DNA from 2 places in the Mesorhizobium sp. 1B3 genome. Region 2 is predicted to be linked to the other one. Evidence: predicted binding sites of a transcription regulator. Region 2 holds the regulator's gene; the other holds the start of a gene.
The links. Region 2 encodes PhoB, which activates phosphate uptake and scavenging genes when phosphate is short. Its sites were predicted from a motif close to TGTCATNNANCTGTCAT; they were not measured.
Positions count from the first base shown of each region.

Region 1: the regulator PhoB is predicted to act here: its motif matches at 13,059-13,075, upstream of ACCO56_RS10680 (RNA degradosome polyphosphate kinase).

Region 1 is NZ_JBJHDO010000003.1:344,871-360,840, reverse strand. It holds gene ACCO56_RS10745 (hypothetical protein) at 1-375, shown strand, start outside; gene ACCO56_RS10740 (HAD family hydrolase) at 380-1,246, shown strand; gene ACCO56_RS10735 (Panacea domain-containing protein) at 1,442-1,930, shown strand; gene ACCO56_RS10730 (hypothetical protein) at 1,930-2,697, shown strand; gene ACCO56_RS10725 (cystathionine beta-lyase) at 3,331-4,503, opposite strand; gene ACCO56_RS10720 (phosphatase PAP2 family protein) at 4,724-5,392, shown strand; gene ACCO56_RS10715 (amino acid ABC transporter substrate-binding protein) at 5,666-6,694, shown strand; gene ACCO56_RS10710 (amino acid ABC transporter permease) at 6,762-7,952, shown strand; gene ACCO56_RS10705 (amino acid ABC transporter permease) at 7,959-9,110, shown strand; gene ACCO56_RS10700 (amino acid ABC transporter ATP-binding protein) at 9,147-9,950, shown strand; gene ACCO56_RS10695 (alkene reductase) at 10,336-11,451, shown strand; gene ACCO56_RS10690 (FAD-dependent monooxygenase) at 11,476-12,714, opposite strand; gene ACCO56_RS10685 (zinc-finger domain-containing protein) at 12,731-12,976, opposite strand; gene ACCO56_RS10680 (RNA degradosome polyphosphate kinase) at 13,151-15,358, shown strand; gene ppx (exopolyphosphatase) at 15,355-15,970, shown strand, end outside.
Region 2 is NZ_JBJHDO010000024.1:23,274-39,243, forward strand. It holds gene ACCO56_RS32510 (hypothetical protein) at 1-69, opposite strand, end outside; gene ACCO56_RS32515 (hypothetical protein) at 323-562, opposite strand; partial or broken gene ACCO56_RS32520 (PAS-domain containing protein) at 1,010-1,756, shown strand; partial or broken gene ACCO56_RS32525 (response regulator) at 1,790-3,847, shown strand; gene ACCO56_RS32530 (PstS family phosphate ABC transporter substrate-binding protein) at 4,261-5,298, shown strand; gene pstC (phosphate ABC transporter permease subunit PstC) at 5,367-6,833, shown strand; gene pstA (phosphate ABC transporter permease PstA) at 6,830-8,146, shown strand; gene pstB (phosphate ABC transporter ATP-binding protein PstB) at 8,164-8,988, shown strand; gene phoU (phosphate signaling complex protein PhoU) at 9,032-9,739, shown strand; gene phoB (phosphate regulon transcriptional regulator PhoB) at 9,819-10,508, shown strand; gene ACCO56_RS32560 (ABC transporter substrate-binding protein) at 10,649-11,791, shown strand; gene ACCO56_RS32565 (ABC transporter ATP-binding protein) at 12,087-12,797, opposite strand; gene ACCO56_RS32570 (branched-chain amino acid ABC transporter ATP-binding protein/permease) at 12,794-14,554, opposite strand; gene ACCO56_RS32575 (branched-chain amino acid ABC transporter permease) at 14,556-15,590, opposite strand; gene ACCO56_RS32580 (MarR family winged helix-turn-helix transcriptional regulator) at 15,718-15,970, shown strand, end outside.

The DNA.
Region 1 (15,970 bases), on a different contig from region 2:
AAGAATTATATGAGTTCGATCTTCCAGCTTGAGAAGGGCATGACCCAAGCGATCTCTCACTATAGTCGACACAATGATGCTGCGGTCGACAAATCTGGACAGAGATACCAATACACCGGCAAAAGCCAAGTGACCGCCGAAAGTAAGATACGTCGGTTTTACAACGTAACGGGCGCATTTCTTTTTGCTTCGGCGATTGCCCTTCTGCTGATCGATAACCTTGCACAACCTCCTGTTCACGAGGCGAAGCAGTCAGAACCAGCGGTGGTCGAGGGTGTCGGTGACATCTCCGTTCAAGGGGACCCAGCTGCTTCGGCAACACGAGAAGAGGTGAACACCGTGCCCGCGAATGACCTCCAATCGGAAACTGAGTGAGCCGATGAAGCGGCTGTTGATATGCGATCTAGACAACACCCTTTACGATTGGGTGGGTTACTTCGTTGAAGCCTTCTATGCGATGGCTGATGAGGTGGTGCGCATCACTGGCTGCGACCGTGAGGAACTTCTAGACGACTTTCGAGATGTGCACCGTCAGCACCATGACGCCGAGCATCCCTTTGCTGTGCTGGAAACGAAGACCATAAAACGTCTTTTTCCGGGAAAAAACTCTGGCGAGATCGCAAAGATCATTGATCCGGCAATGCACGCATTCAACTCCACGAGAAAACGTCGGCTCGCACTCTATCCCACTGTGCGCAGCACGCTGGATCAGTTGCGCGAACACAACATACGCCTTGTCGCGCATACTGAAAGCAAGCTCTACGCGGTCGTGGATCGACTTACCCGACTCGATCTCACACCCTATTTTTCTCACATCTATTGTCGTGAACGATCCGCCTCTATCCATCCTGACGGCACCTCGTCTTCCGAGTATCTTTCTCAGTTCCCCATGAGGAAGGTTTTTGAGTTGTCGCATCATCAACGTAAGCCAAATCAGGACGTTCTGCTCGAAATATGCGAACGCGAAGGCGCTCATCCGCACGACGCTGCCTATGTCGGCGACAGCATTGTTCGGGACATGATGATGGCGAAGCGTGCTGAGGTAACAGCTATCTGGGCAAAGTATGGCACCCGACATGATCGCGATGCCTATGATCGCCTAGTACGCGTCTCGCATTGGACACCCGACGACGTCGCACGGGAGCGGCTGCTGTCACGCGAAGCTGCCGACGTAAAGCCCGACTTCACCCTTGAGCATACATTCGGTGAGGTTTTATCGGTGATTGCGGTGAAACAAGTTAACTAAGCGCCACGGCTTGGGTAGGAATCGAGGGACAAAAATCTCTGCGTCTGCTCGTCATCGCTTTGACGATGGCGTTCGCTTCAGTTTTCAAAATCTGCCTGCTACAGCGCCCTTACCCTCCGGTTGGAAGCCCCCCTTACTTGGGGAAACCGCCTTGTAGCCGTTGCGAACAAAACGGGAATAGCTTAGCTATCCGGTATGGCCTACGACGTGAGGGCGATTGCCAACTACGTGCTCGATTTCGCAGATGGCGAAGGGCGGGGTATCTCCAACCTTCACATCAACAAGATCGTCTACTTTCTGCACGCAGATTTTCTAGCTACATTTGAACGCCCGCTTGTAACCGCGAAGATCGAGGCTTGGACCCACGGACCTGTTTTTCGCGAGCTGTATCATCAGTTCAAGACCTTCGGAGACAACTACATCGCCTCGCGCGCGACATGCATTGATCCCCGGACAGGCCACCGTTTAACTGCTTCATGTAAGCTGCATGCCGAGGAAGAGACTTTTCTCCGCGCCGTCATCCCTAAGTATATTGCGATGTCTCCCGGCGCACTAGTGGCGCAATCGCACGTGGAAGGCGGGCCGTGGGACACGACATGGAACCACGACAATCGAGCCAACCCTACCATGAAAATCTCGGATGATCTCATTCGGGAGTGGTATCAGAAGACGGCGAAACACTGATGGCAAAGGACTACGCAAAGATCATCGCCAAGCTTGACCGTCCGCCTTCGGGACCCAATTGGGTTCGCTTCATAGGCGCGGACGTTCCTTCAACAACTAAATCTATTTTGTCATTCGCAAAGGGCATTCCCTCATTCACTTACCAGACTGGCTACGCGGCGATCAAAGATCGCATCCAGCTGGGCATCGATCTGGCCACTGCAATCGAGATAGTTAAACGCGGCGGTGCTCCAGCGGGGAAGGGCCAGAATGAAGAACTCGTCAGGGCATTCTTCGCGCACGATGGTGAACGTGGATACGCTGCCAGGAATCCAATCGAGTTCGAGCGTGGACATTTTTTGGTGTCACGGGAAGTTCAGGTTCCCGTTGCCCCGCTCTCCGTGATCCGCGAAGGTGGGAAGTTCCTGCCGATCTTCGTGTGTGGCTGGAGCACGCTGGCCTTAACCCTCATGCAGCGCCGCCTCTTGGTTACGATATGCGAGGACGCCTTCCTCTCTCTTACCGACTATCAAGATGGTCCCGCCGAGTTCTTGTTCTTTCCGAGGGGTGGTGAGGAGAAACAGCGTTCGCCCGAGATTTGGCAACGGGGCGACTATGAGCAACTCTCTGGCGGACAGCTTGCCGATTGCATTCACATGTTTCTAGAGGCGCGGGACGAAGCACGACGGGTCTTGATAGAGGAGTGGCATCGCGAACGCGAACCGGGCGAGACCGCATCGCCAACCGTCGTTGCGGATATGGGCGATCTGTTCACTCCGAAGAAATAAGGAGTATCGGTAGCTGGACGGCGGCCGCACTCATCGCTCGGATACACACCACCGGCACCGTAGGCCATCATCTAGCCTGCTCCAACACGCGGATCAGCGCCATCATCTGTCCAAGCGATAGCCCAAATGCCGTTCATTTAAAGGGCTATAGCGTAGATGTAGTTATCATCATCGCCTGTGGCGGTTCGCCATCTCAACCCATTGATTTCAAAAGTTTTCTTTTCTGCGTCTCAGGGCGGCGCACATGGGCGACTCGGCCATAAGCTCGCAGATCGTGAAAGGGCTTCGACCATCTGTTGCCGATTGCGCAACTGCGAGTCGCCACGCGGGCGCCCCATTTCGGACATATTAACGAAAAATTAATAGGGTGCTCGGCTGGATCGCGAGGAGTGCAGCGATCCGGTGCCGATCCAATGCAGGCGGGGATGGCTGCATGGAGGACGTACGGGGATGAACGTCGACAATGCTATAGCCCCATTGGTGCTGGTCTGCGTGTCGCTTGTATTGGCGACAGCGTTCTCGGCCATGTTCTGACGGCCTATCGGCCGCGAGGGTGGAATTGTCCCGGCGGTTTTCGCCGGGAGGCGATGCTTTGCGCATTGCAGAGCGGGCGGTGATGCAGTGGCTCGAAATTCAAGCACCGGCTGCCGCGGCAAGGCCGCGCGCAATGTCAGCTTTCAGGTCCTCGACATCCTCCAGCCCGATCTGCAGCCGAATGACGGGTCCCTCGGCAGGTGCCTTTGCAATCGTTCTGTCGCCGAGGAAAACGGGAACCGCGAGGCTTTCGAACCCGCCCCACGAATAACCAAGCCCGAAGATCTCCAGCGCGTCGAGGAAAGCGTGAGCTTGCTTGGCGCCGCCGCCGCTGAGGACAACCGAAAAGATACCGCTCGAGCCAGCGAAATCGCGGCTCCAAAGCTTATGCCCAGGATGGCTTTCCAGGGCAGGGTGGAGGACGTGGGCCACGCCGGGCTGCCGCTCCAGCCAGCGGGCGATATCGAGGGCGCTTTCCTGGTGACGTTCCAGGCGCACCCCCATCGTCCGCAGACCGCGCAGAACCTGATAGACGTCGTCCGGCGCCGCGCAGCAACCCATGGCGCGGAAGGTATCGTGCAGCCTCGGCCAGCAGGCGGCATTGGCCGAAACCGTCCCCAGCAGCACGTCGGAGTGGCCGGCCGGATACTTGGTGGCGGCGTGGATGGATACGTCGACCCCGAAATCCAGCGCCTTGAAATAGAGCGGAGTCGCCCAGGTATTGTCCATCAGAACGACCGCGCCGCCGGCGTGGGCGGCGTCGGCTATGGCGGGAATGTCCTGGATCTCGAAAGTGTTCGAGCCGGGCGATTCGGTGAAGACCACCTTCGTGTTCGGCTTCATGAGCGCCGATATGCCGGCACCGATCAACGGATCGTAATATTCGATCTCGAGCCCGAAGCGTTTCAGCATAGTGTCGGCGAAGTTGCGGGTGGGGGCGTAAACGGAGTCCGTTATCAATGCATGGTCGCCCGCCGACAGGAAAGCAAGCATTGGAAGCACCACGGCCGCGAGACCCGAGGGAACGATCACTGTGCCGGCCGACCCTTCCAGTTCGTCCATCGCCGCAGCCAACGCGTCGGTTGTCGGCGTGCCGTGCGTCCCGTATGTGTAACGCTGGTTCCGGTTCGCCATGGTTTCGGCGCTTCGGAACAGCACGGTCGATGCATGCACCACCGGCGGATTGACAAATCCGAAATAGGCGTGTGGATCGTTGCCCATATGGGCAAGACGCGTGTTGATGCCCTTGCTCACGTTTTCGCTCTTAGCCATGAAGCCCAACCTGTCTCCAAAAAAAGCTACGCATAAGGGGGAGCCCTCGACAGCGCAACCGGGACGGAAACCCGGCAAGGGCCGAGGGAGCCGCGCAGCGCATGTCAAAGGCGAAACGGCGTCGGGCCCGCATCGCCGTTTCGCTGCTGCAATTGGCGGTGCTCACTATCGTCTCTGGAACAGGCCGAACGTTCCCGGCGGCAAGGTCTGGACGCCTCAGATGACGTTTATTGCGCTCGTCGGCCTGATCCTCGCCGCGGCAGCGGCGTTGACCGATGCCGGTGTCACGGCCTTCGTGCGCGCAAGCGACGCGGCCTGGATCGGCTGGATGGCCCACGCTACCGATGTGGGAAGCTCGCAATGGTATCTGGTGCCGGCGGCCGCGATCTTCCTTCTGGCCGGCTTCGCGGACTGGACACGAGCGGGCATGCGTGGGCGTTCGCGCCTGGCTATGCTCTTCGGACAGGCTGGTTTCAGCTTCGCGGCAGTCGCGTTGTCGGGGATCCTCGTCAACATATTGAAGATCTTTTTCGGGCGGGCACGGCCGATCCTTTTCGAGCAGCACGGCGCCTTTCATTTCGAGCCTTTTTCGGTGGGCTACGCCTTCGCGAGCTTTCCCTCCGGCCATTCCACGACCGTCGGGGCCGTGACCGGCATATTGATACTCTGGTATCCCCGCTTCACTGTTCTGCTGATTTTGGCCGGGCTGTTCTTTTCCGCAACGCGCATCGCCGCACGCGCGCACTATCCCTCGGATGTCATGACGGGCTTCCTGCTTGGCGTGCTGTTCACCCTCGCGCTCGCGCGATTCCTCGCGACGCGCGGCGTGGTGTTCCGCCTGCAGGAGGGAAAGCTGCTCCCCTCCGTGATCGGGCTGTTGAAAAAATAGCCCGCTGGCTCATTGATTAAGCGCCCGCTGCACGGATTTCGCCCGGCTGTTGGCCTTTGACGAGGCTGCTTGGCGCCTGTTGGGCCAGCTCGGGCTTTCGTACTTGACCAGAGCCGAATAATCGCTTTCGATGCAATTTGTTGAGTGGGAGGGGAGCACAGGCACCGTTTTTGCAAGTATAAATAAAGGCTCCGAATAACCGGAGCAGGATGCTGCTTCCGCACCGATAACTGGGCTTGGTTCCGGAAAAAGAGAAAGAAAAGGGTCGTGGGTATGAAAAACGTTCTGACAGGAATGCTGGGCGTCGCTGCGCTGGCACTTAGCGCTTCGGTCGCTTCCGGCGCGACACTTGACGACGTCAAGGCCAAAGGGTTCGTGCAGTGCGGCGTCAATACCGGTTTGGCTGGCTTCGCGGCACCGAATGACAAGGGCGAATGGTCCGGTTTCGATGTCGACTATTGCAAGGCGATCGCCGCGGCCATTTTCGGCGATCCGAACAAGGTGAAATACACCCCGACGACCGCGAAGGAGCGTTTCACCGCGCTGCAATCGGGCGAGATCGATGTGCTCGTGCGCAATACGACCTGGACGATCAGCCGCGATACCGCGCTCGGCTTCAATTTCACGGGCATCAACTACTATGACGGCCAGGGCTTCATGATCAACGCCAAGAAGCTGCCGGGCGTCAACTCGGCTCTGCAGCTTTCCGGCGCCTCCGTCTGCGTACAAGCGGGCACGACGACCGAACTCAATCTCGCCGACTACTTCAAGGCGAACAAGATGGAGTACAATCCGGTCGTGTTCGAGAAGCTCGAAGAGGTCAATGCGGCTTATGATTCCGGGCGCTGCGATGTCTACACCACCGATCAGTCCGGCCTTTACGCGATCCGCCTGACGCTTGCCGCGCCGGACGATCACGTCGTTCTTCCCGAGATCATCTCGAAAGAGCCGCTCGGGCCGGCTGTCCGGCAGGGTGACGACCAATGGTTCGACATCGTCAAATGGGTGCATTTCGCCCTTCTGACCGCCGAGGAACTCGGCATCACTCAAGCAAATGTCGAGGAAATGAAGGCCAATGGCAGCCCCGAGGTAAAACGCGTGCTCGGCGAGGAGGCCGACACCAAGATCGGAACCGACCTGGGCCTGGGGAACGAATGGGTCGTGAACATCGTCAAGGGCGTAGGCAACTACGGCGAGATTTTCGAGCGCAACATCGGCTCGGCCAGCCCGCTGAAAATTGCCCGCGGCATCAACGCCCAATGGTCCAAGGGCGGCCTGCAGTACGCGCCCCCGATCCGCTGATCGCAAGATCGACACCGGAAGGCGCGGTATGCGCCTTCCGGTTCCCGCATAGAAGGGGGGAGGACCGATGGCGACACACGAAACCATCCGGCATGACGAACCCGCGCGGGTTCCATTGCTCAACGATCCGAGGATCCGCGGCCTCATATATCAGATCCTCGTTTTCACCGCGCTGGTCATCTTCATCTACTGGATCGTCGGCAACACACTCGAGAATCTGAGGCGCGCCAACATCGCTTCCGGCTTCGGCTTCCTGCGCGGGCGGGCCGGCTTCGACATCAGCCAGACGCTGATCCAGTATTCTTCCGATTCCACCTTTGCCCGGGCGCTGGTGGTCGGCCTGCTGAACACGCTCCTGATCGCCGTCACCGGCATCGTCACCGCATCGATCGTCGGTTTCCTCGTCGGCATCGGCCGCCTGTCGAAGAATTGGCTCATTCGCAAGATCTGCACCGTCTATGTGGAGGTCTTCCGCAACATTCCGCCACTGCTCGTCATCTTCTTTTGGTATCTGGGGGTCCTGTCGGTCCTGCCGCTGCCGCGTGACAGCATAGCGCTGCCCTTCGACTCCTATTTGAACAGCCGCGGCTTCTTTCTGCCGAGGACGGTTTGGGAACCTGGATCATGGCTGCTCCTGGTCGGGCTGGCTCTCGGCGTCGCCATGGCCTGGTTCGTGGCGCGGCGGGCTCGCATCCGCCAAATGGCAACAGGCCAACAATTCCCGGTCTTATGGACCTCCATCGGCCTGATCGTCGGGCTGCCGTTGCTTGCCTTCGTTGCCGCCGGTTTTCCACTCTCCATCGAATATCCGCAGAAGGGCACGTTCAATCTGACGGGCGGCTTCCAGATCAAGCCGGAATTCATCGCGCTCTATCTGGCCCTGTCCTTCTACACGGCATCGTTCATCGCCGAGATCGTCAGGGCCGGAATCCTCGGCGTCAGCAAGGGGCAGACCGAGGCTTCCCTGGCGCTCGGCCTGCGGCCGAGGCAAGCCTTGCGGCTGGTGATCGTGCCACAGGCGTTGCGCATCATCATTCCGCCCCTTACCAGCCAATATCTTAACCTGACGAAGAATTCATCGCTCGCGATCGCCGTCGGCTATGCCGACTTGGTTGCCGTCGGCGGCACGATCCTCAATCAGACGGGGCAATCCATCGAGGTCGTCGCGATCTGGATGGTGGTCTATCTGGGGCTGAGCCTGTTGACCTCGGCCTTCATGAACTGGTTCAACGCCAGGATGGCGCTGGTGGAGAGGTAGGCAGCGATGCGTGATCTCTCATACGTGCGCACCGAAATGGCCGCGATCGAGAAGCCGCCGCGCGGCGAGCGTGGGCTGCCGGCCTGGCTTCGCAAAAATCTTTTCGCCTCGCCGTGGGACGCCGCACTCACCGTGTTGGGACTTCTGCTGGTCGCCTTCATCCTGCCACCATTCCTCGACTGGGCGTTCTTCAATGCTGCATGGATCGGCACGGACCGCACCTTCTGCGCCACCGTCGCGCAAGGGGGGATCCAGCCGGACGGCTGGTCGGGCGCGTGCTGGCCCTTTGTGATGGCGAAGTTCGAGCAGTTCATGTTCGGCCGTTATCCGGTCGACGAACGCTGGCGCGTCATCCTCGTCGGCATTCTCTTCGTTGCCCTGCTGGTGCCGCTGCTCATCCCGCGTATTCCGTACAAGGGCTTGAACGCTATCCTATTCTTCGGCGTGTTTCCGGTCGTAGCCTTCATTCTGCTGGTGGGCGGCTGGTTCGGCCTGGCGCATGTCGAGACCGCGCTGTGGGGCGGACTGCTCGTCACGCTGGTCCTCTCCTATGTCGGCATATCGGTCTCGCTGCCGCTCGGCATAATCCTGGCGCTCGGCCGGCGATCCAAGTTGCCTGTGGTGAAGATGTTTTCGGTCGTCTTCATCGAGACGGTTCGCGGGGTGCCGCTGGTGACCGTCTTGTTCATGGCGAGCGTCATGCTGCCGCTTTTTCTGCCGCCGGGCACGACCTTCGACAAATTGATGCGGGCGCTGATCGGCGTGGCGCTGTTCGCTTCAGCCTATATGGCGGAAGTAATCCGCGGCGGGCTGCAGGCGATCCCCAAGGGCCAGTATGAGGGGGCGGACTCGCTCGGCCTGGGCTATTGGCAGAAGATGGGGCTGATCGTCCTGCCGCAGGCGCTGAAGCTGGTCATACCCGGCATCGTCAATACCTTCATCGGCCTGTTCAAGGATACCAGCCTGGTTTCGATCATCGGCATGTTCGATCTGCTCGGTATCGTTCGCCAGAGCTTCTCGGATACGGCGTGGGCTACGGCTCAGACACCGATGACAGGACTGGTCTTTGCCGGATTCGTGTTCTGGATCTTTTGCTTCGGCATGTCGCGTTACTCCATTTTCATGGAGCGCCGGCTCGATACGAGCTATCGTAGATGACGTAAAACAACAAAAAACATCCAAAGGGAACCAACGATGGCAACCGAGAACGCCGTAAGCGCGGACGAGATCAAGGTCGACCGATCGAAGATGCAGATCTCCGACACCGAGGTGGCGGTGGAGATCGCCGGCATGCACAAATGGTACGGGGAATTCCATGTTCTGAAGGACATCAACCTGACGGTGATGCGAGGCGAGCGCATCGTCATCTGCGGCCCATCGGGCTCGGGCAAGTCGACACTGATCCGCTGCATAAACCGGCTGGAGGAGCATCAGAAAGGCAAGATCGTCGTCGACGGAAAGGAACTGACCAACGACCTCAAGAAGATCGACGAGGTCCGTCGCGAGGTCGGCATGGTGTTCCAGCACTTCAACCTGTTCCCGCATCTGACGATCCTGGAGAACTGCACCCTGGCGCCGATTTGGGTCCGCAAGATACCGAAGAAGCAGGCGGAGGAGATCGCCATGCATTTCCTCACGCGGGTCAAGATACCCGAGCAGGCCAACAAATATCCCGGGCAATTGTCGGGCGGCCAGCAGCAGCGCGTTGCGATCGCCCGCTCCTTGTGCATGAACCCGCGCATCATGCTGTTCGACGAGCCGACATCGGCGCTCGATCCTGAGATGATCAAGGAGGTTCTGGAGACGATGGTGGGCTTGGCCGAGGAGGGCATGACCATGCTGTGCGTGACGCACGAGATGGGTTTCGCCCGCAAGGTCGCCAATCGGGTGATCTTCATGGATGCCGGCCAGATCGTCGAGCAGAACACGCCGGCCGAGTTCTTCGACCATCCCCGCCACGAGCGGACCAAGCTCTTCCTCAGCCAGATCCTGCACTGAGCCATTGCGCGGTTCCCTGGGATCAGCTAGCGCCGCACAAATGCAGCTGAACCCGAGGGATTGAACGGTGTGAGCTCCGAATGGACGTGCCACGTTCCGGGGTGCTCCAACGGTTCATTTGGCAAGCGAGCGTTCAGTAGAACCATCCAAGTCTGTCGACCTGCAACAAACGCCCAATTGGGAACGAGATGCGGGAGGTGTGTTTTCCGAGCCGTGACGAAGATGGAAAGGTTTGTCTCCCTTTTCGACGCAGGCTGAACTAGGAATGCTTTCGGGAACGGCTAGGCCCGAACGCGCATTCGAGATCTTGGCTTCGGTCGAAGCGATTTGCGGAGACGCCGGCAAGGCAAATAGCCGCGTTAATCCATGCATGAAAGGCATTCTCATGACGACTCTCTTTGATCCGCTGAAGGCCGGGGATCTCACGCTTGCGAATCGGATCGTCATGGCTCCATTGACACGCAATCGGTCGCCGAATGCAGTGCCGGGGGACATTTCCGTCACCTATTACCGGCAGCGCGCCACGGCCGGTCTCATCGTGACCGAAGCCACGGCTATCAGCCAGCAGGGACAAGGCTACGCCGATGTGCCTGGACTTTATACACCGGAGCAGCTTGCAGGCTGGAAACGCGTGACCGACGCGGTCCACCAAGCGGGCGGCAAGATCGTGGTGCAGCTCTGGCACGTCGGCCGCATCTCGCATACTTCGCTGCAACCCGGCGGTGGCAAACCTGTAGCCCCGTCGGCCATTCGCGCGAAATCCAAGACCTTTCTGATCAAGCCGGACGGCAGCGGCGAGTTCGCTGAGACATCCGAGCCACGAGCGCTCGATGCGGGCGAGATCCCGGGAATAGTCGATGACTACCGGCGGGCCGCCAAGGCAGCAGTCGAGGAGGCGGGATTCGACGGGGTCGAAATCCACGCTGCCAACGGCTATCTGATCGACCAGTTCCTGCGGTCGGGCAGCAACCACCGCACGGATAATTATGGCGGCTCGATCGAGAACCGGGCCCGCTTTCTCTTCGAGGTGGTGGACGCGGTCGCGGCCGCAGTCGGCGCTGGCCGCACCGGCATCAGGCTTTCACCGGTGACACCCGCCAACGATGCTTCAGATCCGCAACCGCAGCCTCTTTTCGATCACGTGGCCTCCGGCTTGGGCCGCCGTGGGTTGGCTTATTTCCATGTCGTCGAAGGGGCGACGGGCGGCGCAAGGGATTTCCAGCAAGGCGACAAGCCTTTTGATTACGCCGCGTTCAAGGCCGCCTATCGCAAGTCGGGGGGACACGGAGCTTGGCTGGTGAACAACGGTTACGACAAGGAACTGGCGGAAAAAGCCGTCGGGGAAGGCTACGCCGATCTGGTCGCGTTCGGAAAACTTTTTATTGCCAATCCCGATCTTGTCGGCCGGTTCAGGCACAATGTCGGGTTGAACGTACCTGACAAGGCTACGTTCTATGGCGGCGGCGCGAAAGGCTATATCGACTATCCGACCGCAGCTTGACGAGGCAGCGTCCGGGGAAACACCTCATGAAATGTGATGGGGCTGCGGGTCCCACGGTTCCTGCGCTGCATCGGCTACGCTCCAGCCATAGAGCCAGTCGAGGTCTGATGCGAGCCTTTCGGACGGGAGCACCTTGAGGACGAAATTCCGCGCCAGCGCGATCGGCCCCGATGCATGCCAGGTGAAGCGGTTGAACGCGCCGCGCCGGGCCACTTTCGCGACGCGCGGGCGGCGCAACGCCTCGTAGCGTTCCAGAGCCTTCGGCAGATCGTCGGGCATGGACGCCACGAGCTTGGCGAGCACTGCGGCATCCTCGATCGCCATCGCGGCGCCTTGCGCCGCGAAGGGTGTCATTGCATGAGCGGCGTCGCCGATCAGCGCGAGCCTGCCGCCGGATGTCCACGAGGCAGCGTCCGCAGTATGGAGGGGCCAAAGCGTCCATGGCCCGGCCTCATGCGGAAGGCGCGCGATCGCCGAAGCGGTTCCGCGCAGGTCGTCCGCCAATAGGCGAGGATCAGCCTTGGCCGGCGCGATGCCCTTCAAGGCGACGTTTCTCGTCAAGGCGACAAGATTGATCGATCGGCCACCCCGCATGGGATAGGCGATCAGATGCGCCGAAGAATGCATGAAGGCGGTAACGAGATTGGCGGCTGCAATTCGTGCGAAGGCTTCTCCCGCCGGGCTGCCCACCTGCAGCGTGGTGCGCCACGCAAGGTCGCCCGCAAAAGTGCTTGTGCCTCCGGTGAGCGCCCGGATCGACGACCACACGCCATCGGCGGCGACGAGAAGGTCGCCTCTCGCTCTCTCGCTCAGGCCGTTTCGCCGGATCGATACGGCCACCTCGCCGAGCTCGACCGCAATATGGTTCACCTCGGCATCGGTGACGAGGCGGATACGACCATGGCCAAGGACGTGGGAGAGCAGGGCGCTCTGCAGGTCGGCGCGGTGTGCGACGAGATAGGGCGCGCCCCAGCGTTCTCTGGCCTTGTCGAGCGGAACGCGAGCCGCCTCGGACAGGGTCCGCGCATCCCGCAGCACGACCGCCGCGGGCTCGACGGCGTCCGGCAAAAGCGTGTCGAGAACGCCGAGCGTGGCAAGGATGCGCGTGGCATTTGGCGACAGTTGAAGACCGGCGCCGGTTTCCTCAAGCCTCGGCGCGCGTTCATAAACTTCGACGTCGAAACCCTCGGCTGCGAAGGCGAGTGCCGCGGTGAGGCCGGCAATACCCGCTCCGGCAACGATGATGCGCCGGGAGCGTGTCATCGCGACGAAGACCGGATCAGGCGGCCCGGTCGAGATACAGGCAGCCGTCCGGACGCGTCTCGCTGGCTTTCAGGGCAGGGTTGTAGCGAAACAGGGTCGAGCAGTAGGGGCAGACCTTCTCCGCGTCGGCGCCCATGTCGAGAAAGACATGCGGGTGGTCGAATGGCGGATTGGCGCCCACGCACATGAATTCCTTGACGCCGATCTCGATGACGGCGTGCCCGGCATCGTTCTGGAAATGCGGTATGGAGCCACCGGCCATGTCAACCTCCGGGAATGATCGCGGAGCGCGATCGGAACTTTGCCGCCGGTTTGTATCATCTGAGCATTCAATGCAAGCCGTGTGAAATCAAACTGTCGCAAAAGGCTGCCAGGAGATAGATTGCGCGTAAATGCCGGCCGGATCGCGAAGTGCCGGCGAGGGGATCTGTAAGAGATGACCGAACTGAAGCCTGTCCAGACCGAATTCGTGACCGTCGCAGCCGCGCCGGGCGATCCGGAGGGCAATCCGGACCGTTTCGTCAATCGCGAATTCTCCTGGCTCCAGTTCAATCGTCGGGTGCTCGAACAGGCGCAGAACGCGAGCCATCCGCTCCTCGAGCGGGTGCGCTTCTTGTCGATCTCGGCCACCAATCTGGACGAATTCTTCATGGTGCGCGTAGCCGGCCTCGCCGGCCAGGTTCGCGAAGGCATCGCCATGAAAAGCCCGGATGGGCGCACACCCGAACAGCAGCTCGACAAGGTGCTGGAGGAAGTGGAGCGGCTGCAGGAGGACCAGCAGAAGATCCTCTCGAATCTGATGGAGTTGCTGAAGGCCGAAGGCATCGAGAGCGTTGCTGCGGACGCTCTGTCGCGCGACGACAGGGCCTGGCTGGAAGGTCACTTCCTTGAAGCCGTCTTTCCCGTGCTCACGCCCCTGTCCATCGATCCGGCGCATCCGTTCCCCTTCATCCCCAATCTCGGCTTCTCGATCGCGCTGCAATTGCGTCATCTCAAGAACGGAGAGGAGATGACGGCCCTGCTGCGCCTGCCGGTCGCGCTGAAACGCTTCATCCGCTTGCCCGATCGCAAGGACAGCGTGCGCTTCATCACCCTGGAAGAGACGGTCAATCTGTTCATCGGCAAGCTCTTCCCCGGTTACGAGGTCAAGGGATCCGGCACCTTCCGCATCATCCGCGATAGCGACATCGAGGTGGAGGAAGAAGCGGAAGATCTCGTGCGCCTTTTCGAGACGGCGCTGAAGCGGCGGCGCCGTGGTTCGGTGATCCGCATCGAGTTCGACAACGTCATGCCGGAGGTGCTGCGCGGTTTCGTGGCCGGCGAACTCGGCGTTTCGGCAGGACGCATCAGCGTGCTGACGGGACCCTTGGCGGTGAACCAGATTTCCGAGATCGTAGCGGTGGCTCGCGACGATCTGAAGTTCACCCCTTACAATCCCCGCTTTCCAGAGCGCATCCGCGAGCATGGCGGCGATTGCTTCGCCGCGATCCGGGAGAAGGACATAATCGTCCATCATCCCTACGAATCCTTCGATGTGGTCGTGCAGTTCCTGCGTCAGGCCGCCGCGGACCCGGATGTGGTGGCGATCAAGCAGACGCTTTATCGCACGTCGAACGACAGCCCGATCGTGCGTGCCCTCATCGACGCGGCCGAGGCGGGAAAGTCGGTAACCGCGCTGGTCGAACTCAAGGCGCGCTTCGACGAGGAAGCGAACATACGCTGGGCCCGCGATCTCGAACGCGCCGGCGTGCAGGTCGTGTTCGGCTTCATAGAACTGAAGACCCATGCGAAGATGTCGCTGGTGGTCCGGCGCGAGGACCAGCGCCTGCGCAACTACGTGCATCTGGGGACCGGCAACTACCACCCGATCACCGCCCGTATCTATACCGACCTTTCCTATTTCACCTCCGATCCCGCGATCGCCCGGGATGTCGCGCAGATCTTCAACTTCATCACCGGTTATGCCGAGCCGGCACAGGAAATGCGGCTTGCGATCTCTCCCTTCACGCTGAGAAGCCGTATCCTGGGGCATATCGCAGACGAGGCGAGACACGCGCGCGAAGGCCGTCCGGCCCGTATCTGGATGAAGATGAATGCGCTCGTCGATCCGATCGTCATCGACGCGCTCTACGAGGCCAGCAGTGCCGGCGTCGAAATCGACCTGGTGGTGCGGGGTATCTGTTGCCTCAGGCCCCAAGTGCCCGGCCTGTCGGAGAACATCCGCGTCAAATCCATCGTTGGCCGCTTTCTCGAGCACAGCCGTATCTACTGCTTCGGGAACGGCCATGGCCTGCCATCCGACGAGGCGATCGTCTACATCAGTTCGGCCGATATCATGCCGCGCAATCTCGACCGCCGGGTCGAGACGCTGGTGCCGATCACCAATCCGACCGTGCATGAGCAGGTGCTCGGGCAGATCATGCTCGGAAACGTGATGGACAATCAGCAAAGTTTCGAAGTATTGCCAGATGGAACCTCGCGCCGGGTCGTGCCGGACGAGGGCGAAGAACCGTTCAACGCGCAGGAATATTTCATGACGAATCCGAGCCTCTCCGGGCGAGGCGGCGCCCTGAAATCCCATGCCCCCAAGCGCATAGCGCAATTCAAGCGGCAGAAAAAAGCGCAAACAGCCGGTAAAGTATGATCGCAAATTCTCAGGGCCGACTTCAGGATCGTCGGCCGCTGTCCGTCATAGACATCGGGTCGAACTCGATTCGCCTGGTTATCTATGAAGGCATAGCCCGTTCGCCCACCATCCTGTTCAACGAGAAAATGTTGGCTGGCCTCGGTCGCGGCATCGTGACGACCGGCAAACTCGATCCCGAGGCCGTCAAGCGGGCCGTCGAGGAGTTCCGCCGCTTCCGCGCCCTGTCCGAACAGGCGGGCGCCGAACAGCTTTATGTCATCGCCACCGCCGCGGCGCGCGAAGCGCAGAACGGCATGGACTTCATCCATCGCGCCGAGGAGATCCTCGGCACCGAGATCCGGGTGCTCAGCGGTCGCGAGGAGGCATTCTATTCTGCGCTCGGCGTAATCTCCGGTTTTCACCCGGCCAGCGGCATCGCCGGGGACCTCGGCGGTGGCAGCCTCGAGCTGGTGGACATCGATGGAGAAGTCATAGGCGACGGCATCACCTTGCCTCTGGGCGGGCTGCGGCTCCAGGACATGTCGAAGAACTCGCCGGCAATGGCGAGCCGTATCGCCCGCAAGGAACTCACGAGAGCGAAGCTCCTGAAAGGGGGAGAGGGACGGCCAT
Region 2 (15,970 bases):
GACGATGTCGCCAGCCTGGTAACCGGAGAGCACCGAAGAGACGGTCTCGCTCTCGTCGGACACAATCAAGGATTTCTCCGCCAGACATGCCATGGAGGGCACCTCCGAAACGCGAACGCCTTACGTCCCCGCAACGGATCATACGCAAATCGTTCCGGCTGACCAGCGCAAACTTGGGCATTCCGATTGGGCCACCGGTTTTGGCCGGAAACTCGATTCGATCGTTAACGAATGCGGGCCTCGGCCCAATTCAACGGATTCAAGGCCATAGAGCGCCCCTGCGTGTCCGATCGGCCGCGCGCTGCTCGTTGAAGTTCTTGGATCACGTTTTTCTGAGGTCGCGCTCCATCGCGTCGAGCGCTCCCATCGCCTGGGCGCGCGCTTCATAGGTTGGCTGGTGAAGCACCGCGCCGATGAGGATTTCGGTGAGCGCGGTGGAAAGGCGCCCCTCCCATTCCGCCGGCGCGGCGGGAAAACACTCGCGCACCACGGCCATCAGCTGGCGGGCTTCGTCTCCTGTCCGGGGAGCACCGCGCCGAATGGTCTCGCGAATAGTTTTCACAGAGGTATTTTCCGCTTGCATCCTCTTCAACGTGCAAACGGTTCGGCCGTTCCCGCCCGCCGGCGCAGGTGGCCGGCCTTTCACGGTGCCGTCACGGCACCATCACGGTTTCCCGTCATTGTGGCGTCGTCCCACCGGCATGGGACCCAGGGCGAAACACTCGCAGCGCTCCAGCGTGGCTTCGTCCCTGATACGATAGGACGGGCTGTCCCTCCCCAACCGTCAGTCCGTTCCCATGGGGGCAACCGGTCGGGCACGTCCCGGCCGGTTTTTCCCCGTGAGAGCCGGCACGTGAGATTTAGCCGGCTGCTCTCCGCGACGCCGCGATGGTTAGCCCATCGTTAAGGCTTCTCGGGCACAGTCCGCTCCAGACTTGGCTCGACCGAGGGGGCTCTGCCGATGGCATTGCGGGATGGGCGAGGTATGGCGGGTGAAGAACCACCCCTCATGCCGGGAGGACATGGCGAGACGGAACCGGTCGCAGGCGCTGGCGGCCTCGCGGCATTGCTCGCCGACGCGCTCGACGGGCTGCAGGACGCCTTCTGCTACTACGACCCGGACGATCGGCTCGTGCTTTTCAACCAGGCGATGGTGGAAATGCATCCGGGGCTAGAGGATGTCATCCGGCCCGGCACTCGCTATCGCGATCTCGTTCAGGCGGGGCTTCGTCGCGGCATCTGGGATATCAAGAACATGTCCCAGGCCGAGTGGCTGAAAGCGGCGCTGGCGCGGCGGCAGGGCAGCGACCGCTCCCGGGCCACGGCACGCTTCGCCGACGGACGATGCGTCGTCTGGCGCGAGACGCGGACCCGGGACGGCGGCACCGTCGCCATCGCTACGGATGTCGCGGCCCTCAAGGGAAACGAGCCCGGCGGCGACACGCTGCTTGCCGATCTCCAGCGCACGCTCGATGCCATGACGATGGCGATCGTGCTGCTCGACAAGGACATGACGGCGAGCATCATAAACAGGGCCTTCTACGATCTCTGGAAGGTCACGCCGGACGATGTCGGCGTCGGCAGGCCGTTCCGGGCGCTGATGGACATCAACCGGCACAACGGCATCTACGACATCGACGACGAACGCTGGGAGGACTATGTCGCCTCGCGTCTCGGCGAGATCAGGGCCGGCGACGTCGCGCCGCGAGAATTCGCCAGAGCCGACGGCCGCACCATGATCTATTCGGTGACCGCGCTTTCCCAAGGCAAGCGGCTGGTCTGCTATTACGACATCACCGAGATGAAGGAACGCGAAGGCCGCCTGCAGGACAGCCTGCGCGCCAACGAACTTTACCAGAGCCTCATCGACAACGTTCCGGTGTCGATCTACGCCAAGCGGCCGGACCTTCGCCTCGCCTATGTCAACAAGAGCTGGTGCGATCTCACCGGTTTCACCAGGGAGCAGGCGATCGGCCGCACCGATGCCGAGATCTTCGGTTTCGACGGCGAGGCCTTCATGGAAGGCGATCGCGCCGTGCTCGCCACCGGCGAGGCCCGGGAGATCGAGGAGACGGTCACCGAGGCCGACGGATCGATCCGCTGGCAGATCGCCCGAAAGAGCGCCATGGTGGCGTCGGACGGCTCACCATATCTCATCGGCTCCACCACCAACATCACCGAGCTCAAGCGCCGCGAGCAGGAGCTGCGCGACGCGCAGAGCCGGGCCGTGCTCGCCGACCGCGCCAAATCCGAGTTCCTCGCCAATATGAGCCATGAGATCCGCACGCCGATGAACGGCGTGCTCGGCATGGCCGAGCTGCTGGCCAAATCCGATCTCGACCCCAAGCAGAAGACCTTCACCGACATCATCGTGAAGTCGGGCAACGCGCTGCTCACCATCATCAACGACATTCTCGACTTCTCCAAGATCGACGCCGGCCAGCTCGTGCTGGATCCCGCGCCCTTCAACCTCGCCGAGGCTGTGGAGGACGTCGCCACGCTCGTCTCCGCGCGCGCCAAGGAGAAGGATCTGGAGCTCATCGTGCGGGTAGAGCCGAAGCTCCACGGGCTTTATGTCGGCGATGTGGGCCGCATCCGGCAGATCATCACCAACCTCGTCGGCAATGCCGTGAAGTTCACCGAGGCCGGTCACGTGCTGGTCGAGGTGACCGGGGAGCGCGAGGCGGACGCGACGCGCCTCAAGATCCGCGTCACCGATACCGGCATCGGCATCCCAGAAGACAAGCTGCAGCTCGTCTTCGAGAAATTCAGCCAGGTCGACGGCTCCTCGACGCGCCGCCACGAGGGGACCGGCCTGGGGCTCGCCATCACGTCCCGCCTGGTCGCGCTGATGGACGGGAAGATCGGAGTCGAGAGCAGGCTCGGAGAAGGTTCCACCTTCTGGTTCACCCTCGCCTTGCCTAACGCCGGAAAGCCGGCAAAGGCGAGTGTGACGCCGATCGACGTCAGCGGTGCCCGTGTGCTCATCATCGACGACAATCAGGTGAACCGGGCGATCCTTTCCGAGCAGATGGCCTCCTGGGGCTTCGACGCCTGCGCGGCCGAGAGCGGATCCGAAGGATTGAAAGTACTCGCGGCAGCGGCGCGGTTCGGCCTCGCCGTCGACTGCGTGATCCTTGACTATCAGATGCCCGGCATGACGGGTGGGGAGGCCGCCCGTCTGATCCGGGAGACGCCATCGATTGCCGCCACCCCGATCGTCATGCTGACATCGGTCGACCAGTCGCTGGCCGCCTATCGCGGTCTCGGCATCGACGCGCATCTCATCAAGCCCGCTCGCGCCTCAATCCTCCTGGAGACGCTGGTCTCAGTGATCCAGAAGCGCCGCGCCGGCGCCGCCCCGGCCATTCCCGTGCGGCTGGCGGCGCAGGCAACTGCAGCCTCCATCGCTCCAGCTACGCCAGGCGAGACGCAGGCCGCGACGCCGAGCGGTCGGCTCGACATACTGGTGGCCGAGGACAACGAGGTGAACCAGCTCGTCTTCACCCAGATCCTCGTCGATACCGGCTTGGGCTTCGAGATCGTCGACAACGGCCGCCGCGCCGTCGAAGCGTGGCGCGAGTTCGGACCGCGCATGATCCTGATGGATGTGTCGATGCCCGAGATGAACGGGCTCCAGGCGACGGCTGCTATCCGCGAAGCCGAGGCGGTCTCGGGCGGGCACGTGCCGATCATCGGCGTCACGGCCCATGCGCTGAAGGGCGACCGAGAGCGCTGCCTGGACGCCGGCATGGACGACTATCTGCCCAAGCCGATCAGCCCCCGCGCGCTGCTCGAAAAGGTCGAGCGGTGGACGGGAGGCAAGGGCGAGCGCAAGGCAGGGTAGGGCGTCGGCGCGAGGCACCCCCCTCTGTCCTGCCGGACATCTCCCCCTCAAGGGGGGAGATTGGCTGCCCCGCCTGGTTTCGCCAATCCTCGACGTTGCGGAAGAGGCGCCGAGACCAAAGCTGCCAATCTCCCCCCTTGAGGGGGAGATGTCCGGCAGGACAGAGGGGGGTGGGGCCAGCCGCGACTGATGCAATTTCAAAGAGAGCGGACTTTCTTAATCGGCTATCTGTCCGATATTCTACATTCTCAACGACTTAAGCGAAACCATCACCCAGTCCTTGAAAGCTTCCCCGCGAAGCTTTACCGGGGCGACATAAAACTGTCATCGAACTGTTACATAACGCCCTTATTGGCCATGGCCGGACGCTGAAGTCAGGCGTCGGCAACAAATTCCGGACAGGAGTAGGCCAGATGAACAAATTCCTCCTCACGGCGTCGGCCGCGGCTTTCGCGCTCGCCGCGTCCGCCGGTTACGCCGCCGCGCGTGACCAGGTGCAGATCGCAGGCTCGTCGACCGTGCTGCCCTATGCCAAGATCGTCGCCGAGACCTTCGGCGAGACCTTCACCGACTTCAAGACCCCGGTGGTCGAATCCGGCGGCAGCGGCGCCGGCATCAAGGAATTCTGCAAGGGCGTCGGCGACAACACCATCGACATCGCCAACTCCTCGCGCAAGATCAAGGAAGACGAGGTGAAGTCCTGCGTCTCCGCCGGCGTGAAGGACATCCAGGAAGTCAAGATCGGCTATGACGGCATCGTCTTCGCCACCGATATCAAGGGTCCGGACTGGGCGCTGACCCCGGCCGACATCTACAAGGCGCTGGCCGCCAAGGTCGCGGTCGACGGGAAGCTCGTGGACAACCCGAACACCAAGTGGAACCAGGTCAATCCGAACCTGCCCGACTGGGACATCGCCGCCTATATCCCCGGCGAGAAGCACGGCACCCGCGAAGTCTTCGAAGAGAAGCTGCTGATCGCCGGCTGCGAGGAATCGGGCGGTATCGAAGCGGCCAAGGCTTCGGGCCTCGACGAGAAGGCGGCCGAGGCCGCTTGCAAGGCGGTGCGCAAGGACGGCAAGGCCGTCGACATCGACGGCGACTACACCGAGACGCTCGCCCGCATCGACAGCAACAAGACCGGCGTCGGCGTGTTCGGCCTGTCCTTCTACGAGAACAATGCCGACAAGCTGAAGGTGGCGACCGTCGGCGGCGTCACGCCGTCCACCGAGACGATCTCTTCCGGCGAATATCCGGTGTCGCGTCCGCTCTTCTTCTACGTCAAGAAGGCGCATCTCGGGGTCGTTCCCGGTCTCAAGGAGTATGTCGAGTTCTTCCTCGACGACCAGATGATCGGCCCGGACAGCCCGCTCGCCGACTATGGCCTGGTCGCCGCTCCGGACGCCGAGCGTCAGGAACAGCGCGACGCCTTCACCGCCGGAAAGACCATGTAAGTTTGGCCTGCGGCGCGGACATCATGTCCGCGCCGCATTTTCCTTTCCGATCCTTTCAGGGGTAATGGATGCCGCTGATCTACGCCTTTGCCATCGTCGCCCTCATCGGCATCGTCGCCTTCGTCGTCGGACGGCAGCGCGCCGTGTCCCAGGCCGGTTCCGGCGTGAAGCAGCATTCGCGCATCCACTATCACGGCTGGTGGGCATTCCTGCTCGCCACCGTGCCCGCCGTCATTTTCCTGGTGCTGTGGAGCATCGGCTCGTCGGTCTATATGCGGACCCATGTCGAGGGCCTGCTGCCCGAGCACACCGCCGAGAGCCCCATCGCCAACCAGTCTCTCGAGCTCGGCATGGTCAGGAGCCTCGCCAATGGCCTGCGAAGGCTCGACGGCGAGACGCTTTCCAAGCTGCCGAGCACCTTCGGCGAGCTGCAGCCGCTGCTTTCGGCCAAAGGCATTGCGCTCGCTCCCGACACCCAGGACTACATGATCCCGATCGCCGTCGAGGCGAACCGCACGAGCGACCGGCTCAGCCTGATCGGCGCTGGCCTCGGCTTCCTGCTCGCCATCGCGGGCGCCGCGTTCGGCATCCGCCAGATCGAGCCGCGCGGCCGCGCCCGCAACAAGGTCGAGCGCGTCGTGCTCGGAGCGCTGCTCGGCTCCTCGATGATCGCCATCCTCACGACGGTCGGCATCGTGTTGTCGATGCTGTTCGAGACGCTGCATTTCTTCAGCCGCGTGTCCGTGACGAACTTCTTTTTCGGCACCGTCTGGGATCCGCGCTTCGCAGCCGCCGGCGCCGGCAATACCGAAGGCCAGTTCGGCCTGATCCCGCTGCTCGCCGGCACGCTCTACATCGCGCTGGTGGCGCTATTGGTGGCCGTGCCGATCGGGCTGATGTCGGCCGTCTACATGTCGGAATACGCTTCGCGCCGCGTCCGCTCCGTGGTCAAGCCGGCTCTCGAACTGCTCGCCGGCATCCCGACGATCGTCTACGGTATCTTCGCGCTGGTGACGCTTGGGCCCTTCCTGCGCGACCTGAGCGCGGCGCTGACCGGCGGCTCGCCCTTCATCCAGGCCCAGAGCATCTTCACCGCCGGCTTCGTCATGGGCATCATGCTGATCCCGGTGGTCTCTTCGCTTTCCGACGACATCATCACGGCCGTGCCGCGCGCCATGCGCGATGGCTCGCTCGGCCTCGGCGCGACCCAGTCGGAGACGATCAAGCGTGTCATCCTGCCGGCGGCGCTGCCGGGCATCGTCGGCGCGGTGCTGCTGACCGCCTCGCGCGCTATCGGTGAGACCATGATCGTGGTGCTCGCCGCGGGCGTTGCCGCCAATCTCACGCTCAATCCTTTCGAGGCGATGACCACCATCACGGTCAAGATCGTGAACCAGTTGACGGGCGATCTCGAATTCAACAGCCCGCAGACGCTGGTCGCCTTCGCGCTGGGCATCACGCTCTTCGCGATCACGCTCGTCATGAACATCGTCGCGCTTTACATCGTGCGGAAATACCGGGAGCAGTACGAATGACCGACATACCGCTCGATACATTCGCCGGGGCGACCGCCAAGCCGCGCCGCGACATCGGCCTCAAGCGCCGCTATGCCGCGGAACGCCGCTTCCGGATCTATGGGGTGCTGGCGATCTCGGTCGGCCTCCTGTTCCTGGCGATCATGCTCTCTTCGATCGTGTCGAAAGGCTACACCGCCTTCTGGCAGACCTCGGTCAACCTGCCGATCACCTTCAGCGAGAAGACCATCGATCCACAGGGCAAGCGCGACAGTGACCCGAACGTGCTGATCAGGGCGAACTATCCGAACCTTGCCCGCGATGCGCTCGCCGCCAAGCTCGGCATCGATCCGGACGACAGGGCAGCGGTGGGCAAGCTGAAGGGCTTTCTGTCCGACGGCGTACGCACTCAGCTGCGCGACATGGTCATGGCCGATCCCTCGATCATCGGCACGACCCGAAACGTCTGGGTACTGGCCGGGGCGAACATCGACTCCGCCTTCAAGGGCCAGATCGATCTCGACGTCGCAGAAACGAACCGCAAGGTGTCTGACCAGCAGATCGCCTGGATGAACCAGCTCAAGGCCGAAGGCAGCATAACCGGACGCTTCAACACCGGCCTTTTCACCTATGGCGCGTCGAGCCGGCCGGAAACCTCGGGCATGGGCGTCGCCATCATCGGCTCCTTCTACATGATGGTGATCGTGCTCTTGCTGGCCTTGCCCATCGGTGTCGCGGCCTCCATCTATCTTGAGGAATTCGCCAAGAAGAGCCGGCTCACCGATATCATCGAGGTCAATATCAACAATCTGGCAGCGGTGCCGTCTATCGTCTTCGGCCTGCTCGGCCTCGCCGTCTTCATCAACTTCCTCGGCCTGCCGCGGTCGGCCGCGCTGGTCGGCGGCATGGTGCTGACGCTGATGACGCTGCCCACCATCATCATCGCGACGCGCGCCGCGCTCGCCGCCGTGCCGCCGTCGATCCGCTCGGCCGCGCTCGGCCTGGGCGCTTCGAAGACGCAGATGGTCTTCCACCATGTCCTGCCGCTCGCCGCACCGGGCATATTGACCGGCACGATCATCGGGCTCGCCCGCGCCCTCGGCGAGACCGCGCCTCTGCTCCTTATCGGCATGGTCGCTTTCGTGGCCGATTATCCCTCCACGCCGCTCGACCCGGCGACGGCGCTGCCGGTGCAGATCTACATGTGGGCCAACGAAGCCGAGCGCGCTTTCGTGGAGCGCATGTCGGGAGCCATCATCATCCTTCTCATCTTCCTGATGGCGATGAACATCACGGCGATCGTGCTGCGGCGCCGCTTCGAACGGCGCTGGTAAAAAGGAGCCATGTCCCCATGAATGTGATGACGGAAAACAAGCTCGAAGAAGCAGTGAGGAACAAGATGGCCGGGACGCCGAACGAAGCGATCAAGATCCGCGGCGACAAGGTCACGGTCCATTACGGCGACAAGCAGGCCCTGTTCGACGTCGATCTCGACGTGCGCGAGAACCAGGTGACGGCTCTCATCGGGCCCTCCGGTTGCGGCAAGTCGACCTTCCTGCGCTGCCTGAACCGCATGAACGATACGATCGACAGCGCCAAGGTGGGCGGCACGATCACGCTCGACGGCGAGGACATCTACGACCCGAAGATCGACGTGGTCGAGTTGCGCGCCCGGGTGGGCATGGTGTTCCAGAAGCCCAACCCTTTCCCGAAGTCGATCTACGAGAATGTCGCTTACGGCCCGCGTATCCATGGGCTCGCCAAGAACAAGGCCGAACTCGACGAGATCGTGGAGCGCAGCCTGCAGCGGGCAGCGATCTGGAACGAGGTGAAGGATCGCCTCGCCGAGCCGGGCACAGGCCTTTCCGGCGGCCAGCAGCAGCGGCTCTGCATCGCCCGCGCCATCGCGGTCTCGCCCGAGGTGATCCTGATGGACGAGCCGTGCTCGGCACTCGATCCGATCGCCACGGCCAAGGTGGAGGAATTGATCGACGAACTGCGCGAGAACTACACGATCGTCATCGTCACCCACTCCATGCAGCAGGCGGCGCGCGTCTCGCAGCGCACGGCCATGTTCCATCTCGGCTATCTCGTCGAGGAGGGGGCGACCGACAAGATGTTCACCAACCCCGACGACAAGCGCACCCAGGACTACATCACCGGCCGCTTCGGCTGAGCCGGCGACGGGTTGCGGCGGACACACTTACGAGGACGTAAACATGGCCCAACATACGGTCAGGTCATTCGACGAGGAACTCGGCCACATCGACCGGCTGATCCGCGACATGGGCGATCTCGGCGGCGCGATGGTGAAAGGTTCGATCAAGGCACTGCTCGCTTCCGACACCGCGCTCGCCCAGCGCGTCATTTCCGACGATGCGGTGATGGACGCCAAGCAGCGCGAGCTCGACGAGCGTGCCATCACCATCATCGCCAAGCGCCAGCCCATGGCGCAGGATCTGAGGGCCGTGGTCGGCGCCATCCGCATGGCTGCCGATCTCGAACGGGTCGGCGATCTCGCCAAGAACATCGCCAAGCGGGTCGGTGCGGTCGGCCAGAGCGTCATGCCGCGCGGGCTGTCGCATTCCATCGAGGCGATGTCGGCGCTGGTGCTCGTCCAGGTCAACGCCGTGGTCGAGCACTATGTGGCGCGCGACACGCAGGCGCTGGTGAAGCTGCGCGCCGACGACGAGAAGATCGACATCCAGTACACGGCCATTTTCCGCGAACTCCTCACCTACATGATGGAGGATCCGCGCAACATCACGGCCTGCACGCATCTGCTCTTCTGCGCGAAGAATCTGGAGCGGATCGGCGATCACGTCACCAATATCGCCGAGAACGCCTATTATGTGATGACGGGTGAGCAATTGCCGGTGCAGCGCCCCAAGCTCGACGAGACATCGCAGATCGCGCTCGCCGAATAATCCCTTCCAAGCAGGTTTCTGTCGGAAAAACGTCGGCCACTTTTTCGAAACCTGCTTAGCCCACGGAGGCCAAGGACGGATGATTGCACCCAAGATCATGGTCGTCGAGGACGAGGAGCCGCTTTGCGTTCTCCTGCGCTACAATCTCGAAGCCGAGGGTTATCAGGTGGAGGTCGTCACGCGCGGCGACGAAGCCGAGCTTCGCCTTCAGGAAAACGTGCCCGACCTCCTGGTACTCGATTGGATGGTGCCGGCCGTCTCCGGCATCGAGCTCTGCCGTCGGCTCAGGATGCGGCCGGAGACCGAGCGGCTGCCGATCATCATGCTGACGGCGCGCGGCGAGGAAAGCGACCGCGTGCGCGGCCTCTCCACCGGCGCCGACGACTATCTGGTCAAGCCCTTCTCGACGCCTGAATTCATCGCGCGGGTGCGGGCGCTGCTGCGCCGGGCCAAGCCCGAAGTGCTGTCGACCGTGCTCAAGGTGGGCGACATCGTGCTCGACCGCGAGTCGCACCGCGTCTACCGCAAGAAAAGCGAGATCAAGCTCGGCCCGACCGAGTTCCGGCTGCTGGAATTCATGATGCAGCATCCCGGCCGCGTCTTCTCGCGCAGCCAGCTTCTCGACAATGTCTGGGGCGAGACGATCTACATCGACGAGCGCACCGTGGACGTCCATGTCGGGCGGTTGCGCAAGGCAGTGAACACGCCGCGCGCGCCCGACGTCATCCGCACCATCCGCGGCGCCGGCTACGCCATCAACGAGGCGTAGACGATCCTTCTTGTCCGGCGCTCGAAAACCCCTCATCCGACCTCGCTTCGCGAGGCTCGTTGACTCCCGAATAATACTTATACAATATAACAATTGGCGCGGGGGCGGCTGCCGCCATCCGCTCAATCGGGAGGACTGGCATGAAAAGATTCATTCGCGCGGCGGCTGCCGCCACCTTCTTGCTTCCCTTGCTGGCCGGGGCGGCCAGCGCCGACGTCACGATCGGCGTCACCGTCTCGTCGACCGGACCGGGAGCGGCGCTCGGCATTCCGCTCAAGAACTCCGTCGAGCTGTGGCCCAGTGAAATCGACGGCGAAAAACTCAACGTCATCGTGCTCGATGACGCGGGTGACCCGTCGGTCGCGACCACCAATGCAAGGCGCTTCGCCAATGACGACAAGGTCGACGTCATCATCGGCTCGGCGCTCACTCCGGCATCCATCGCTGTCTCCAGCGTGGCGACCGAAACCGGCACGCCGCACCTCGCCTGCTCGCCGGTGCCGCCCAATGTCGCCGGCGCCAAATGGACGTTCGTGTTGCCGCAGGCCGCCGATCTCATCGCCCGCACCCTCTTCGCCAGGATGCAGAAGGATGGGGTGAAGAATGTCGGCTATATCGGCTTCTCCGATTCCTACGGTGATCTCTGGGTCAACCAGTTCAAGGCGATGGGCAAGGACTATGGGCTGAACCTCATCGCCGAGGAACGCTATGCCCGGCCCGATACGTCCGTTTCCGGTCAGGTTCTGAAGCTGGTCGCCGCCCAGCCCGACGCCGTCTTCGTCGGCGCCTCCGGCACCGGCGCGGCGCTGCCTCAGCTTGCGCTGCGCGAGCGCGGCTTCAAGGGGCAGATCTACCAGACCCACGGCGCGGTGACCTTCGACTTCCTGCGTATCGCCGGCGCTTCGGTCGACAACACCGTCTTCGCCTCGGGACCGGTGATGGTGGCCGAGCTGCAACCGGATTCCTCCGAGACCAAGAAGGAGGGGCTGGATTATGTGACCGCCTACGAGGCGAAGTTCGGTGAGGGCACCCGCACCCAGTTCGGCGCCCATATCCATGACGCCATGGCGATCCTCAAGAAGGCGATCCCCGAGGCCAAGAAGAAGGCGGAGCCTGGCACGCCGGAATTCAAGGCGGCCCTTCGTGACGCCATCGAAAGCGGCGGCCCGTTCCCGGCCAGCCAGGGCGTCTTCGAATACAAGGCGGACGATCACTACGGTCTCGACGAGCGCGCCGTGGTGCTGCTGACCGCGAAGGATGGCAAGTTCGAACTGGTGAAGTAAGACGGCCGGGTTCTGCACTGTTGGGTGGCCGGCCGCCAGGGAACGGAATGGATCCACGGGTCACGCCGCCATCGCTTCGCTCGGCGCCGGCCCGAGGATGACGATCGCATTGAGGCTGACGCCAATCGCCAACGTTTGTGATTGGCGGCGGCCTAGATGACATCGTCATCCTGGACCCGCAGGCGAGCGAAGCGAAGCCGAAGGTGATCCGAGGATCCATTCCGTGTCATCGCGGCAGGCCGCCCGGCGGTTCCGAAGCTGCCGCAGCCGCAGCGCTGCAATAGCGGATGTCTTTCTACTCCCCGCCGAGATAGCTTGCCATCAGTGCGGGGTCGACGGCGAGTTCCGCCGCCGGGCCCGAGCGCCTTATTTCGCCGAGCTCGACGAGATGGCCCTCGTCGGCGATCTCCAGCGCCGCCCGCGCGTTCTGCTCGACCAGCAGGATCGAGACGCCGGACGAGCGCAGCTCCGAAACGATCGTGAGGATCTCCGCGACGATCTTCGGCGCGAGCCCCAGACTCGGTTCGTCGAGCAGAAGGAGCCGCGGCCGGCTCATCAGCGCGCGGCCCAGCGCCAGCATCTGCCGCTCGCCGCCTGAAAGCGTGCCGGCGAGCTGGCGGCGCCGCTCGGCCAGCCGGGGAAAGCGCTGATACACCTCGCCGAGCGTCTCCTTGCGGTCGGCGGCGCGGCGCAGGAAGCCGCCGAGCTCCAGATTGTCCTCGACCGACATTGTGGCGAAGAGCTCGCGCCGTTCGGGCACGAGGCACATGCCGGCCGAAACCCTGCCTTCGACGGAGCGGGGCGCCGGGCGGCCCTGGTAAAGGACGGTTCCCGAACAGGGGACGACGCCCATGATGGCGTTGAGAAGCGTCGTCTTGCCGGCGCCGTTGGCGCCGATCACCGTGACGATGCTGCCCGCATCCATCCCGAACGAAATGCCGTGCAGGATTTCGGCATGGCCATAGGAGACGCGGATGTCGTTCACCTGGAGAAGCTTGCCGCTCACGCCACGCCTCCGAGGTAGGCCGCGATCACCGCGGGATGCCGGCGCACATCGGCCGGCACGCCTTCGGCGATCAGCGTGCCGAAATCCATCACCACGACACGATCCACAAGCCCCATGACGAAGCTCATGTCATGCTCCACCAGAAGCACGGCCATTCCTTGGCCGCGCAGCTTGGCGAGAAGCGCCGAGAGGTCCTGCTTCTCGCCGTGACGCAAACCGGCTGCGGGCTCGTCGAGCAGCAGTACGCTCGGATCGAGCGACAGCGCACGGGCGATCTCGAGGATACGGATCTGTCCGAGCGCGAGATCGCCGGCCGGCCGGTCCCTGTGCTCGGCGAGGCCGACGCGCTCGAGCTGCCGCTCGGCTTCCGCCAGCAGCACCCCCTCTTCCTCGCGTTCGAGATGCAGTAGGCTGCGCACCACACCCGCCTTGCCGCGAAGATGCGCGCCGAGGGCGACATTCTCCAGCACCGTCATGTCCGGCAGGATCTTGGCGTGCTGGAAGGTGCGGGCGATGCCCTGTCGGGCGATCGCGCCGGGCCGGCGCAGCTCTCCGTCCCGGTTGCCGAAGACGATACGGCCGCCTGTGAGGGAGAGCATGCCGGTGATGAGATCGAAGGTCGTGCTCTTGCCGGCGCCGTTCGGACCGATGAGAGCGACGATCTCTCCGGCCTTGACCTCGAAGCTCAGATCGTTGACGGCGACGAGGCCGCCGAAGGTCTTGCGCGCTTTCTGCACCTGGATGAGCGGCGTGCCCGCGGGCGCCGGTTCGCGCCTGGGGAGCGCCCTTTGCGGGACCGGCAGGGCAGCCGGGGCGCGGCTGGGCAAAAGCTTGAACACGAAGGACCACAGCCCGTCCCGGGCGAATTGCAGCATTGCTACCAGAAGGATGCCGAATACGATCATCTCGAAATTGCCGGTGGCGCCGACAAGCCCGGGCAGGACGCGCTGGAGCACTTCCTTGAGGATGAGCACGATGCCCGCGCCGAAGATGGCGCCCCAGACATGGCCTGCCCCTCCGATGACGGCCATGAGCAGATATTCGATGCCCATGTTGAGGCCGAACGGGGTCGGATTGACGGTGCGCTGCATATGCGCATAGAGCCAGCCCGACAATGCCGCCACCACCGCTGCAAGAACGAAGACGGTCAGCTTGGCCCGCACGATGTCCACGCCGAAGGCCTCGGCCGCGCGCCGGCCGCCGCGCAGCGCGCGTATGCCGCGCCCGACCCTGGAATCCAGCAGGTTTCGGGCGGCAAGCGCCGTGGCGATGACGAAGGCCCAGATGAGATAATAGATCGACTGGCCGGAGATGAAACGATGGCCCGCGAGCTCGATCGGTGGAATGCCGGAAATGCCGTCGAAGCGGCCGAGCAACTCGATCTGGCCGAAGAGGTAATAAAGCGCAATCCCCCAGGCGATGGTGCCGAGCGGCAGGTAATGGCCGGAGAGCCGCACGGTGATCAGGCCGAGCGGCAGGGCCGCCGCCGCGCCGACGAGGAGAGAGAACGGCAGGGTCGCCCAGGGCGAGAAGCCGTAGGCTGTCGTCAGCACCGCGGTCGTGTAGGCGCCGAAGCCGCAGAAGGCCGCCTGGCCGAAGGAGGTCAGCCCTCCGACGCCGGTCAGCAGCACCAGCCCGATCGCCACCAGCGACGCCAGGCCGATATTGTTGAGAAGCGTGATCCAGAAGGGCGGCACCGGCAGGAGCGGGATCGCGGCGAGCACGCCGATCGCGAGAAGCCCTGGAAGCGAGCGCATCCTATTCCTCCTCATGCTCGCCGGCCGCAAGGGAGCGCCAGAGCAGGATGGGGATGATCAGGGCGAAGACGATGATCTCCTTGTAGCTGCTGGCGAAGAAGGAGGCGAAAGCTTCGACCAGTCCAACGCCGAGAGCCGCGAGCGCGGTGACCGGGAAGCTTGCGAGCCCGCCGAGGATCGCGCCCACGAACCCCTTGAGTCCCATGAGGAAGCCCGTGTCGTAGTAGATCGTGGTGACGGGCGAGATGAGCACGCCGGAAACGGCGCCGATAATTGCCGCGAGCACGAACGCCGTGCCGCCGGTAAGCTGGGTGCGGATGCCCACCAGCCGTGCGCCCAGCCGGTTGGCAGCCGTCGCCCTGAGGGCCTTGCCGAGAATCGTCTTTTCGAAGAAGAAGTAAAGCCCGGCCATCGCCGCGATGGTCGTGCCATATATCCACAGGCTCTGCGCCGAGACGGGCAGGAAGCCTATCGTGTAGGTGCCGGGCGCCAGAGGCTGGCCGCGCAAGCCTTCCGCGCCGAAGAAGAAGAGCCCGAGCCCCATCATGGCAAGGTGCACGCCCACCGAGGTGATGAGCAGAACCAGCACGGAGGCGTCGGCCAGCGGCCGAAAGGCGATGCGGTAAAGATAGAGGCCCATCGGCGCGATAAGCGCTATCGTGAGAAGCGCCTTGCCGATCGGGGGCAACGCAGCGGGATCGATCAGCACCACGATGCCGTAGATCGCAAGGGGAAGGGCGAGGTTGAGCAGCGCGTTTCGCGCCAGGGCGGAAAGCTGCAGTCCGCGCCGGACCTCCCAGACGTCGAGAAGAAAGGCTGCGACGCCGAAGCAGACGAGCAGCGAGGCCGTTCCCGGAAGGCGGCCCGCATCGAGGCTCGCAAGGGTGAGCGCGCCATAGGTAACGAATTCGCCCTGCGGAATGAAGATCACGCGCGTCACCGCGAAGACGAGGACGAGGGCCAGGCCGAGCAGCGCATAGATCGCGCCGTTCGTCACGCCGTCCTGAATCAGGAACGCAAGGACTGTTGGGTCCACCCTCTTTCTCCTCCCGAGGTCGTGGCCCGAGGGATTGAAGCCGGACCCCTCAGATTGTAATATCGTATAACTATCTTGCGGGTGAAGCCAAGAGGCTGTTTGCGGAAAAAACGGGGAGGATCCGAGTTTGGCGGACCATACTGCAGTCGAGCCGAAGCAGACGGGAAACGATACTCTTTCGCCGCAGCTCGATCTTTCGCCCTTGCCGTCCTTCGTCGGCTACATGCTGCGGCGCGCGCAACTCGTCGTCTTCGAGGACTTCATCGGCTCCATGGCAGCCGTGGGCCTAAGGCCCGCATCCTTCAGCGCGCTCTGCGTCATCAAGGCCAATCCCGGCTCCACCCAGACTGCGGTGAGCGAGGCCCTCGGGCTTCAGCGCA